One region of the Butyrivibrio sp. TB genome, then DNA from elsewhere that is predicted to be linked to it. Evidence: riboswitches for the same ligand, from Rfam matches in the RefSeq annotation. Region 1 holds a riboswitch; each other region holds the start of a gene.

Region 1 (4,647 bases):
CATTGCAAGTGAATCGTTGATAAGCAGCTCCAGATAATTGGCACTGTCTTCTATCTTGTACAGATAATCCAGATCGTTTACCGAATTTATACCATTTCGAATAACGCTTCTGGTAAGCCCCAGTATCCCGTTAAGAGGCGTCCTCATATCATGGCTCATATTACTGAAAAATCTCTTCTTGGCTTCAGACGCTTTCTTTTCTCCATCAAGCGCTGTAGACAGCTTCTGGTTAAGATCTTCAACCTTACGTCTGTTTCTTTTGCCAATATGATTTATGATCACCAAAAAGAAGATGACAAGACCTGAAACAATAACTACAAAGCCGTACATAGGGTTATCATATATGAAGGCTCTAAAGGTCTTCGGTGTGTAATTGTCAATATCATATCTGCTGATGATCTCAGCTCTTTTTTGCTGAGGAAAAGAGTTACATGCTTTATTAAAGATTCCTATAAGAAAATGGCCGCAGCTACTGTTAACAGCCATGCAAAAGCGCAGATTTCTATAAGATATATCTTCAGCAACAAGTGCATTGGTCTCTTCTTGTCCGACAAGCACTACCGCGCTTTCCAAGGGCAGCATTGTACAGGCTTTGGGATGAGCTGCAAGATAACGCCTTGTAGCTTCTAAAGAATCAAGGAATACAACATTATCAGTATCGCTTAGGCTTTGAAGTATACTATCATTAAAGATTCCGTCTCCATGTCTTTTTACTATCGTATCATAAGAATACTCTTTATCATTATGGACACTGGCAAGAGAGGTATCAAAATAGGAATCACACTCGTAATATCCTCCCATTTCGGACCGGCCAAAATCCGATATAAAGTCGATCACTATATCTGCTCTGTGCTCATTATAAGCATTTATATATTCAAATCTGTCAGATACTTCATAAAATTCATATGAAAGGCCTATACTGTCAAGTATAGACGTTGTCATATCCACAAGGATACCTGATGGTTTACCGTTTTCATCAATATAAGATAATGGGCAGTTATCGGGATTGGCCAAAAGAGTAAAGGTTCTGTTATTAGTGATAAGGGAATCAAGATAGAGTTTCTCTGTGGATGTGAATGTAATATTACTAGTGCCGTTGCCCTGATAATACTTGGACATAAGTGACTCTTTAAAGCCTGCATCAACAGTCTCTATCTGAGAAAGAGCATGATTGAGACTGTCCATAAGATCACTGTTATCAAGCCCCGTGGCAAAAAACAAATAGCTTGGATCAAACTGTGCCAAAATTGAAACTCCGGGAAAGTTATGGGAACTTCCAGAAACAAAGGCATCAATATCGCCGTTTTCAAGAGCAGCAATTAGATCTTCATCACCGTCATAATAATATCCCTTGTAGGTAAAATAATTCGATTCTGCAAAATCCCTGACTTTGTCAACGTAAGTAGTCCCCCTGACAATGCCAAGCCTTATGTCTCTCCATTTGGAATAATCGCCGGCAAGAAAAGTTGTATCGCCATTTTTTACATATATGGTCGTATACTCCATATCAATTGGCACATTGCAAAAGATGAGCTTATCAGCCCTTTCCTGTGTCCAGGTTATGCCGCCTATAAGGTCGATCTCGCCCTCAACAGTCATCCTGTACAGATCAGAGAATGCTATATCTTCATCATCTCCTATATATTCATAATCCCACCCGGTATAGGTTCGGATCTTTTGAAGATAATCATAGCAATAACCGGAATATCCATAATTCTCATCATACATCTGAAAGCCGTCTATCATAAAATATCCAACTTTAACTGTCCTTGTTCCTGTTTTTCCGTTTTTATAATTAGCTATATCAGAAGATGGGACTATATCTCCATAGAAATTCGCCTCTACCGGTTCATCATCAAGCTTCTCAGCTTCCGGAGGCGCAGCTTTGGAATATCTTACAGTTTGCGGCAATGCAAAAGAAACAGTCATGATAATAACTGTTATAAGACAAAGCATAGACTTGAAGATCTTAGACCTAAGACTATTATTTACTCTCATACTGTGCTCACTAAGCCAATCCTTAGTTCTGGGAGTTTCATAAAAATATCATGATCATATTAAGAACGATAAAAATCCTTTTACCGCCTACGTCATATAAATATATCGGAGAAAGAGTGAAAAAAGATTATTTTTTAACAATGAATTGAAGTTACAAGTTCGAAATGAGCCGGTACACAAGTAAAAAACCGTCTGCATAAAGCAGACGGCAAGAATTTAAAGTACAGTGCAACTGGCTGCCATTTTAAAGGCCCTATAGCTTTGCGTCATAAGCTTTCGCTTATTTTGCTAAAGATTATCTCGTGGATTCAACGTAGTAAAATATAACAGATTATTTTCAAAAAATCAACACCTTTTTTCAAAAAACGCGAAAATCCCGCATTTTTTTATTGTGTAATATTTACAAAAAATGACCACCGGTTTTCTTTAGTTTCCCAGGTCAGGATGTACAAAGCCTTATATTGTAGCACTAATAAAGGGTTAATTCGTCTTAACTATTGAATAAGTTTAGCAGCAAATAACGAGATAGATGTCAAAAATTATTAATCCTTCCATCTGTCCAAAGATATCAGTCAGTGCTGAAAAACACACAATTTCTTCCGGATTTTTTGGCATGGTACAAAGCCTTATCCACCCTTTTATATAATTCCAGAATATTATCGTTTGGAGACATACCGGCTATACCTATAGATACAGTTAGTTCCGGAACCGGATCATAATCTTCATCACAGATATCTCTTCTGATACTCTCAGCAAGGTCAAGAGCCATGGTCTTGGTGATATTACGAGCTACGATCATGAACTCTTCACCGCCCCATCTTCCGGGAACACAATCATCATTCATGTAATTCTTAAGAACGCCTGCAACCTTCCTAAGAACAACATCTCCGGTGTCATGTCCATAAGTATCATTGACTTGCTTAAAATAATCTATATCCATAAGCAGGAAGAAAATCTGATCGCGGCTTTGACGACCTTCTTCAATAAAGCTCTCCATTATTTCTTCTATCCTGCGCCTGTTATATATTCGGGTCAGATCGTCAGTTAGTGCCTTTTGAGCAAGATTTTTGTTAAGTCTTTCGAGTTCTCCTGTTGTCGCCTGAATGAAGCTTACAAGGCGCTCAACCATGGATATTTCACCACTCATTTTCTTCTGGGTGAGCCTTGGAAGAGCCATTACAGGGATTCCTGCAGGAGCGTTCTCTCTCATACCAATTGAAATAAGAGTTGCATTATGGATATAGATTTTTTTGCCAATCCTTATGTATTCACCAAATGTATAGAATCCGGACGTGCGAGCGATCTTATCAAAGGGTGATATCTCGCAGTCAATATCATCTCCCCAGAAACTCATCCTCGTCATGCAGGAATAGATCCATATCGCCTGAGGCTGGAATAATCTGATCTTGTCCTGAGCTTCGTATACACTGTCCAGGATGGCTACAGGATCACCATAGCCAAGTCTTACTATATCACCGTTTCTTAGTTCTCCGCCAAGGTAGAGAGTTCCGTCACTGGCACATTTTAAGGAGATCCTGGCAACGTCAACATCATATTCACTATACATAAGCGGGAATTCCAGTGCATTTCTGGAAAAAGAACTGTCATTTTGAATTTTCAAATACTTTTTGTATACATTAAAAGCAGGCTCGCCGTCTAGTTCATATAGCTTCTCAGACTCAGCCTTAGTGACTGTCATCGAATGGCCCAGTTCCTTCCAGCCAAGTGCATAAGCTGTACTGATATGAAAGTCCTCACCTGAATACAATACGCATACTATACCAAAGAGGGATATTCCATCTTCATTAAATACAAAGGTATCACTTGTATCATCATACTTGGCAGCAGCTGCGCCGAATACAGCCACAGATTCATTACACTTTTCGAGAGCATCAAAAAATTTCTGAGCATGGAGTCCTGAATGAGTTGCAACAATTACTTCTACAGCTTTTGCATAAGGATCGCTGTCAACCATTTCTTGCATGAGAATGCCGTTATCAAACTCGCTCCTATCCCTGCAATCATATATAATTGTTTTTATCTTAGTCTTTTCAAAAAAAGATATGGATATCTGAATAGAACGATCTGTAAGATGACCATCCTTGATCTCTCCACAAGAACTGGAACCGGCAATTTTGATTCCCGGGAAAAGAGATTTCAAATATGATACCATCTCCATTGTCTTATCAAGCTGAGCATATCCAAAATAAATATGAGCAAGAACCTGAAAATCCTCATGTTCCTTTGCATATCTTCTTGCTTCGTCAAAAGAGTTGTCTTTTTTGCTATTACTCACGATTTCATACAAAAACTGTTTCATAATGCCCCCGAAGCTTAATTGTGAATTTTATCAATGGGCCTATTTGACTACTAAATCATTACCAGATCAGATTCATTCTTCGTTAAAATCTATATCTTCTATGTTATTGCCTGTCATACGGATAGCTTCGATGATATCATCTTCTGTAAGGTCAGTTTCTGCAGCAAGTTCTTCTACTGTTACGCTTCTTCTAAGCTCTTTGGCAAGTTCTGCTGCTTTGTCAGCAACCTTCTGAACGTGTTTGACAGCCTTTTGGCCTCTGGCATCTTCATCAAGATTATCAGATATAAGCTCTTCCATCGCATCCATCATCATCTTGGTAAGGAAGC
Region 2 (4,647 bases), on a different contig from region 1:
CATAGATAAAGATGAAAGCTGCTCCGGTGTAGGGAAAGCATATAGCTTCTCTCCATCAGCTTCTCCTATTACACTTCCTGCTGCCTTACAGATTTTCTCTACAGATGCTTTTATGGCAGGTATATTTTTCCTCTGAGAGATAATAAAGGTAATAAGAGTCTCCCAGGGATCCTGTCTTATAATACGGATTCCATCGCAGGCACTGGCAGCACGTTTTAAATAACTGTCATCCTCCGGAATACAATCTATTATCTTGCCGTAATCTGTATCAAGGTCAAAATAATCTTTCCAGATATTATCAAAGTCTGTATCACTGCAATCCATGGTAACGATGCCAGATGTCATATCCTGCTCTATATTTAGGATCTTGCCAAATGCTATTATCCTATATTTAATCTTTCCGGATTCTATATCAGATGTGGCACTACCTGCCTTATCTTCCAAAATTCTGGTCCATCTAAAGCACTGACCGCTGTCTGCAATCTGCTCAAGGTCGAACTGTTTAAGCTCTAATTTCTTCATAGCAAACTCCAAGTATTATAAGTTTTAAAATATGTGTTTGAAGATTGATACATTTATACAAAACTCCAGCAATCCTCAAACATATAGTAAGTTATTATGTTATCAGGACAATCTCATCTTAAAATCTTCGTATCCGAACTTCTTAATAAGTCTTACGTCACCTGTTTCATCCATGGCATATATTGATGGAAGGCACATTCCATTGAAGGTGTTATTCTTGACCATGGAGTATATAGCCATATCTTCAAATACCAGCCTGTCTCCTATCTGTATCTCCTTGTCAAAAGAATAATCGCCTATAATATCCCCTGCAAGGCAGGTGCAGGAAGAGAGCCTGTAGGTGTACTTCTTTTCAGAAGCCTCCCCTGAATCTCTAAGCGGCGGACGATATGGCATCTCCAAAACATCAGGCATATGACATGCTGCTGATGCATCAAGTACCAGTATCTTAAGATCGTTGTCTACAATATCAAGAACCTGTGTTACAAGATATCCGGCATTCAGGGCGATGGCTTCGCCGGGTTCGAGATATACTTCTACATTGTATTTTTCTTTTATATTTTTGATACAACTGATAAGCTTTTCTCTATCATAGTCTGCACGGGTGATATGGTGACCACCGCCCATATTGAGCCATTTGATCTGGGGCAGTGATAGATATTTACCAAACTTTTCTTCCACAGCTTTTAAAGTTTTTTCAAGATCATCACTATTTTGTTCACAAAGGGTATGGAAGTGGAGACCATCAACATAGTTAAATGCATCGCCATATTCTGATAAGCCTTTTTCAAATGAAGATAAGGTTATCCCCAGTCTTGATCCGGGTGCGCAGGGATCGTAAATAGCATCTTCCTGCGTGGAACACTCCGGATTTATGCGAAGGCCGATTCCTAGATTCGAAGTCTCATTAGTGCTTTCTTTACTATAAGTTGCTCCTTCGATTCTTCCAGATTTATCATTCTGATCTTGATGAATATCAGCTACGATCTTTCCATATTTACTTAGCTGGGCAAAAGAGTTGAAAATCACGTGATCGCATATTCTTGCAATCTCTTCTATCTCGTCTTCCTTATATGCTGGAGAGAAGACATGATTTTCAAGTCCCATTTCTTCTTGACCAAGTTTTGCCTCAAAAAGGCCACTTGCAGTTGCTCCTGCAAGATACTTCCCAATAAGGGGATATTCGCAGAATGCAGAGAATGCTTTCTGGGCAAGAAGTATCTTACAACCAGCCCTTTTGCTTACATCTTTTAATATCTCAAGGTTTTCTTTCAACTTCTTCTCATCAATTATATAAGATGGTGTTGGTACATTATTAAATTCCATGGCTAACCTCGTTTTCTTTCTAATGTCTTCATATATCTACAAAATTTATATAAGGTTTTTAGGCACAAAAACACTGCAATGCCTACGATTTATAATACAACATGTCGGCATGTGGGTAAAATCGTTGATAGGGCTGATCTACAACAAAAAAGATTTCTATGCGATTATATATTTTTTCCAAACGTTTTACCAAATACTATTACTTATTTTGTCGATTATTTATATTGTCAATGAAATAGCGAATATGTATAATTTCGTTTTGTGTGTTAACGAAAACAAAAACAAAGGCAAAGCAGACGAAAGTCTGTGACGCAAAACTACAGGGACTTTGAAATGTCAGCCAGTTGCATTTATATGAATCTGAAATCGTGATCACTTTCAGACATTTAAGCACGTAGACATGGAGTCCTTCGTGCTTATTTTTATGAATGAGGTTACAAATGAAGAAATCTAAATTCTCTTTTATTGGAAAATTGTGCGGTACTGCTCTTCTTATGCTTATAGCTATGTCTATTATTGTAACGGCTGTAGGCGTGTCTATGGTCAAAAAAGCTTACTATGACTCTTTTGCCGAAGAACTTCATATATCTGCACTACAAGTATCCGAGATGGCAAGTCAATGGTCAGGCGACTGGTCACTTAACAGTGATAATGAACTTATGAAGGGTGACATAGCTATTCATGACATATTTCAGAGTCAGCTAGATTCACTTAGTGAAAAAACCGGAATATCTTATACAGTATTCTTCCAAAATGTTAGAAAGATAACAACTCTGACTGACGCAGATACCGGCCTTCGTATGGAAGGAACAACCGCCTCCGAAGCAGTTACCAGTACCGTTATCAGCGGTGGCAGTGAATACCTTTCTACAGATCTTGAGATTGGTGGCAACAGCTGGTATGCATATTATCTCCCTATCAGAAACTCTGACGGATCAGTAGTTGGAATGATTTTTGCAGGAAGATCTACAGAAGATGTGGAATCCAGTCTTTCTTCTGCTGCAATGAAAATGAATGCTGTGAGCGCAGTTGTACTATTAATAAGCTTCATCATCGGTTTAACAATGCTTCTTGTATCAAAGAAAATTGTAAAAGACGTTGTAAGTGGTCTTGAAAAGCTTGGCAATGGAGACCTTTCTGCATCATTTGATAGTAAGAATATTAGTCGTAAAGATGAGTTTGGTGACATTGTAAGAAGTGCTGACGGTCTTAAGAACAAGCTAAACGAAGTTATCTCTGCAACACTTGCACTTTCAGGTGAAGTTACAAAGTCAGGTGATAGCCTCTCTACATCAGCTCAAACAGCTTCACATGTATCAACTCAGGTTGCAGAAGCTGTAGGTGATATCAGTAAAGGTGCTGTATCTCAGGCTGAAAGCGTAGAGACTTCTGCTTCTAATACTAACGAAATGGGTGATAGCATTGATGAGATCGGAGTAAGCGTAGAAGACCTTTCAAGTGCTACAACCCAGATGCTCACTGCTGCCAAGAGAACTGTCGAAGCTCTCGACGGCCTTATGGAACAGAACAAGACTGTTATGGCTTCAATGCTGGATATCGACGCTCAGATCAAAGCTACCAACAACGCTGTTAAGAAGATTGCTGATGCATCTCACTCTATCACTGAGATATCAAGCCAGACCAACCTTCTGTCACTTAACGCTTCTATCGAAGCTGCAAGAGCCGGTGACTATGGTAAGGGATTCGGCGTAGTTGCTAATGAGATAGGTCTTCTTGCACAGCAGTCAAGTACAGCTGCTACAACTATCAATGAGATAGTAGAAGATCTCGTAACAGACTCTACTAAGAGTATGGAAATAATAGAAGAACTAAATGCTGCTTTCAATGAGCAAAGCTCCCAGCTTACAAGCACAAAGTCTGATATGGACGGCGTCGTAACTGGAGTTAATAGCGTAGAGCAGAACACCCAGACAATATCTGATAAGGTTAATATGCTCAACTCTTCCAAGGCTCAGCTTATCGACCTTATTGCAGAGCTTTCTGCTATATCTCAGCAGAACGCAGCCTCTACAGAAGAGACCAATGCTTCTATGGAAGAACTCAATGCTACATTTGCACTTATCAGTAACTCAGCATCAGATCTTAAGGATCTTGCAGATTCGCTTAACCAGAAGATGAATTTCTTCCAGCTGGCAGCTGAATAATTCTATTGTTTGCTGAAGTCTTATCATATATAAATAAACGCGCGATTATATGGCGCATATAAAATGTCAAAAGGCGGAATGAGTTTAATGTTCTCATTTCGCCTTTTGTTGTGCAGCTTCTAACGCTTGCACTGATAGTCACAATTGTTTTGGGCTGTGCATGATCAGTATTCCGGATACTTATCAGAGCTTATGGCCCAGCCGTTCTGATACCTGACTGTTACGTACAGATCTTCATCCTCTCCATCAAGAAAAACATAACAGCGACCATCTTCAAATTTGTCAGTGATATCCACTACCTGATCCATGAAATACAGGATAACTCTACCGTCATCATAGTATTCCACGTCAACATCATTAACAAGGTCTGCCAGTAACTCTTCCTCTGTAAGAGGTCTTTCTGTTCCATCAGGCTCTATCGCTATTCCTCCGCCTCCGGATTCTCTTATATTACCATCTTCATCTGTATATTCCATTGTGTAATTACCAGCACCGTCAAATTCTATGGTAGCTGTTGTCTGATCACCATGGATCCAAAGCTGGATGATTCTCTGGATACCTCCAACATTAGCTGCATATGCTGTTCCTGATAATGCAATAACTGCAAGACATATTGCAGCTGCTGCCACTACGT
Region 3 (4,647 bases), on a different contig from region 1:
TGGAGGTCAGTGACAAGTATGAAAAGAAAAATAGTAGTAGCATGTATCCTCGCGCTCACACTTACAGGATGCGTCAATACGGATCTGTCGATGAATGCCGATTCTACTGAGGAAGCAAGCAAAGAGAATGCAGCAGGTGAAGAGGATAGCAAGTCATCAGATGATCCATCTGATAAAAAAACAGAACAGACTGATGAAGAGGAAGATGAGACTTCCGAAGAGACAGAAGATGAGGCAGAAGAATCTTATTCAGGCGATGGCTATCAGGTAGTAGCATTTGATGAAAACTCCATGAAAGTAACTATGGAGCCATTTGGCGAAGTTGAACTCATACCGCTTATCGATAAGGATGCAGGCAAGTGGTCTTCATTCAAGATAATGCAGGACGATACAGAACTTGCACAGGTGTATTATTCCCGTTATCACTCTCCAAAGGAAGATGATACATATTATGATGAAATCAGTGAAGTTGGAATATGCGACATTAACTTTGATGGTATCTCAGATGTAGTTGTAGTCGGAGATACTCAGGAAGGAGAGATGATCCAGATCTGTACCGGAGAGTATGAGGATTATAGTGATAGTTATAACTATAATACTTTTAGTAACCCCGAAGCTATTGAGGACTATTTTGGAAGTGACTTTTCAGCAGCTGCAACTATAGCTTTTCTAACAGATGGACATCCCGATGGACAGTTCGACTCATATCAGGAAGCATATGAGATGATCGCCAGCAGATACTGCCTAGGCCATGACTATGCAGATTATGATTATAAACTCATATACTTTGATGATGATGACGTTCCGGAGCTTGTGATCGATTATCCGGGCTACAGTGTCAGCATGTATACCTTCGCAGATGGAAAGCTAATACTCTCGATAGATGACTGGAGCTACGGCGCAGGCGGTAACAGTGGTTACGACTACTATCCTAAAGCAGGTCTTATAGTAAATTATAATACAGATTATGCTGGAGCAATTCTCTATACCTATTACATGACGATGGATGAAAACTACAAAGTCTCGGTGGCATATTCAGAGAAATACTATAACTATGAGGATAAAGATGGAGACGGAGTGCCTTCAGATGATGAACTTGACGATTGGTCTGAAGATTATGAAGGCAAAACAGAGTATGAGTGCTACACAGGTGAAGACCTGACACAGGACGAGATCGTAGACAGGATCAGTGATCTGGTCAAAGGAACCGGAGATGAAATAGATGGTCTTAGCGGCGATGAAAACCTGATAGAGCTCAATGATGAACTGACAGCACCTAGCTGGAAGGTTACAAAGCTTGAAGGAGAGGAAAACAGTTTTACTGTAGGCGGAGAGGAATTTGAGCTTTCGGTAAATGTACCCGAGGAGTATTATAAAGAATTCACTCTTTCAAATGGCGACTCCCAGTACCAGAAAAAAATATTATGTAATACTGAAAACATGTTTTTAATAGAAAAAGCAAATGGAAAGAGCTATCTGTACATAAACATATTAGACGAGGGTAACAGCGACACATTGTATGTATTTGATCTGAACAATACCAAGATAAGCGAACCACGCATATATGAAGATTACTCTTTGTTCTATAATGACATCACAGATGCAAACAGTTTTGTACTTCTTAAAGCTGAGGATATCTTTGGCAAGTCTGTAGTTAAGAAGACTTTTACAGTTGGATTTGACGGCATGCCTGTTAGCGTTGGTAAGTTTGAGTACTACGTAGGCATCGATTCTATCAATCCCGGCAATCCTGTTGGAGAGACAGGTGAGACTATCGTGACCAAAAAGGAGATGACTTTAGATTCATCTGACGATATTGACAGTGAGTATTATTGGACCGAAAAAACTATTCCTGCAGGATCAAACCTTACACTGTACAAAACAGACGGAGAGACATATGTCGATCTTATCACCGATGATGGAGTAGGCGTCAGATTCGATATAGAAGATGGCGTAATATGCGGCGAGTATACAGTAGGTGACTTTGAGGATGTTCCGGAGTTTGGCTGAGGAAGCGCCATGAACATATTGACATGGCAGGAGGAAATAATTATACTTGAGTTTAACTAAATAACGATTACATATTTACGGTAAAGCCAGAGCGATCTGGTGACACAAAGCTATAGGGACTCTCAGAGTCAGCCAGTTGCATGTAACACGAGTAATGGGCATTGCAGCTGTGCAGTGCCTTTTTTATTACCTTTTGGGAAAAGAGATAGAGGATAAACATATGAGAATAGCAAACTTCAAGATAAACAGAATATTGGCGATGCTCATTATTATAGGACTGATAAGTAGCCTGCCGGGATTAACACTTACCAAAGCCCATGCCAAGAGCGACATACCGGCTTATACAGGAAGTGCATCAGTAGTCCTAAACGGCAATATACCAACCTTCGCAGCGTCCGATATCACCACAGTATCATACGAACAGTATGGAGCACTTGATAGCCTTGGAAGATGTACAACAGCTGTTGCATGCATAGGTCAGGACCTCATGCCAACAGAACCTCGCGGATCGATCGGCACTGTAAAACCTACAGGTTGGAATCAGAACAAGTACCCAGGACTCGTTGACTCAGATCCGCCATATCTCTACAATAGATGCCATCTTATAGGCTACCAGCTCACTGGTGAGAACGCCAATGAGAAGAACCTTGTCACAGGTACAAGGTACATGAACGTTGATGGTATGCTTCCATATGAAAATATGGTTGCGAATTATATAGAATCAACCGGTAATCACGTAATGTACAGGGTTACACCTGTATTTGAAGGTAACAACCTCTTATGCACAGGAGTTCAGATTGAAGCGTACTCTGTAGAAGATTCAGGTATGGGAATCTGCTTCAACGTATTCTGCTATAACGTACAGCCAGGAGTTAATATTAATTACGCAGACGGCAGCAACAGCGCTATAGACGGATATGTTCTTCCAACAAATGATGCGACAGAAGAAGATATAACCAGAAGCACTACAGACCAGACCACGCAGCAGTATACTTACGTTGTTAATACCAATACCAAGAAATTCCACTATCCAACATGCAGTAGTGTCAGCGATATGAAGGAAAAGAACAAAATGTATTATGAAGGAACGAGAGATGAGCTTGTAGAATTAGGCTATGATCCGTGTAAACGTTGTAATCCATGAAAATTGGAACTTGGCAGAGAATAAATCATAATGGTTTTTGGGATGCTGATAAAGTCGGAACGGTTAAAGAAGTTAAAGTTAATGGGGAAAATATGTGGACGGATGAACCGTATAGCTTAGATTCAAAAGTTAAAGTAACATATTATTGTAATGATTGATTTTTTATATAGAGATTCGGGGATGTTTGAACGTTACAAGGATGAGAGTATACAGATATGACTAAAGTAACGTGTTCTGTTAACTTATGCTTGCATGCCTGTTCTTGGCAGCCAATCTCCAGCTTATCTTAGAGTCAGCTCATGGAGTATTAAAAAGAATATAAAACTAAATAAATGGTATAGGCAGGAAGGACAGTTTTTCCAGTAACGGAAGAGCTGTTCTTTTTTTGCCCATAAAAAGGAGAAACCTATGGCAGCTACAAGGCTTATGGCGCTTCATATAGTCCGGGGCAGAAGTATTGCAGAGAGCCTTAAGGAGCGGATGGATTATACGGAAAATGACTTAAAGACCGAGAACAAAGGAGTCTTCGAATCTTATAAAAAGAGTGGTTACTCTAAGACCTTCTATCAGGAACATGAGTCAGAGCTACTACTGTATAAGGCAGCAGAGGAAGTCTATAAGTCAGTTCCAAAAGGCCAGACCCTAAACATGCAAAAGCTCCGGGATGAATATGGCCGCATCCTTGAAGAGAAGAAAAAAGAATTCCTTGAATATGCTCAGCTTAATAAAGACATGCATGAGTATATGATTGCAAAGAAAAACTTAGAAATGCTATACCAGCAGGACCTTGAAGCAAATGACAAAGATGGTAGAGCGCAGCGCACCCGAAACTCACGGACGGAGTCTGTGTTGTAAGAGCCGCTTAACGCGTTTGTCGGACAAACGCACTGCTCGCCACAACGACCCTCAGCGCCATCAGGAAGAGAAAAAACGATTTTATTCAGGAGGATTAAAGAAATGAAAGTAAGCGTTAAAGCAAATAAGATAGAAGCCAGCTCCAACAATGTGAGAGGATTATGCACAGTAACTTTTGGAGACAGCTTTGCAGTAAGAAATGTCTCAATCGTTAAAAGCAGAAAAGGCGGTACCTTCGTTTCAATGCCCAGCTTCAAAACCAAAACCGTCGATGAAGAAGGAAATCCGATCTTCAAAGATATCGCATTTCCTATAACCAAGGAGTTTCGCGAAGAGCTTTATAAGAGGATCAAGGAAAGCTATGAGTCTGGGGAGGTGGTAGAGTTTGAGTGGTAAGAATATGAAACCTCGCATGAAAAGCGAAATGGTGGCAGAGGCTTTTACGATTCTCATGGAGGCATACATCAGACAGATTGGCAGAGTATCTTCCGGTCAGAGGTTAACAATTACCATGAAAAGCTATAACTGTTATATCAAGTTCTCCGGCTACAAGGAGATGTTCGACCTCTGCCTCTACAAAAGCGGCGACATCGACCTTAAGATGAAAGAGTTCTGCCACGGAGACTACCAGGAACGCA

Evidence for each region. Region 1 has a riboswitch for cyclic di-GMP ahead of BMX21_RS06875 (ATP-binding protein). Riboswitches for the same ligand answer to the same signal wherever they lie in the genome.
Region 2: it holds a riboswitch for cyclic di-GMP, as region 1 does, so the genes downstream of both, BMX21_RS17440 (methyl-accepting chemotaxis protein) here and BMX21_RS06875 (ATP-binding protein) in region 1, are expected to answer to the same signal.
Region 3: it holds a riboswitch for cyclic di-GMP, as region 1 does, so the genes downstream of both, BMX21_RS14860 (DNA/RNA non-specific endonuclease) here and BMX21_RS06875 (ATP-binding protein) in region 1, are expected to answer to the same signal.

The regions. Positions count from the first base shown of each region.
Region 1 covers NZ_FOER01000008.1:26,001-30,647, forward strand. The annotation lists gene BMX21_RS06875 (ATP-binding protein) at 1-1,998, opposite strand, end outside; cyclic di-GMP riboswitch class I at 2,223-2,298, opposite strand; gene BMX21_RS06880 (sensor domain-containing diguanylate cyclase) at 2,567-4,318, opposite strand; gene BMX21_RS06885 (sigma-70 domain-containing protein) at 4,391-4,647, opposite strand, start outside.
Region 2 covers NZ_FOER01000034.1:36,290-40,936, forward strand. The annotation lists gene BMX21_RS17430 (DNA-3-methyladenine glycosylase family protein) at 1-522, opposite strand, end outside; gene nspC (carboxynorspermidine decarboxylase) at 625-1,848, opposite strand; cyclic di-GMP riboswitch class I at 2,125-2,200, shown strand; gene BMX21_RS17440 (methyl-accepting chemotaxis protein) at 2,289-4,013, shown strand; gene BMX21_RS17445 (DUF4179 domain-containing protein) at 4,178-4,647, opposite strand, start outside.
Region 3 covers NZ_FOER01000023.1:64,220-68,866, forward strand. The annotation lists gene BMX21_RS14855 (hypothetical protein) at 19-2,010, shown strand; cyclic di-GMP riboswitch class I at 2,080-2,154, shown strand; gene BMX21_RS14860 (DNA/RNA non-specific endonuclease) at 2,231-3,154, shown strand; gene BMX21_RS14865 (hypothetical protein) at 3,563-4,009, shown strand; gene BMX21_RS14870 (SpoVG family protein) at 4,112-4,405, shown strand; gene BMX21_RS14875 (hypothetical protein) at 4,395-4,647, shown strand, end outside.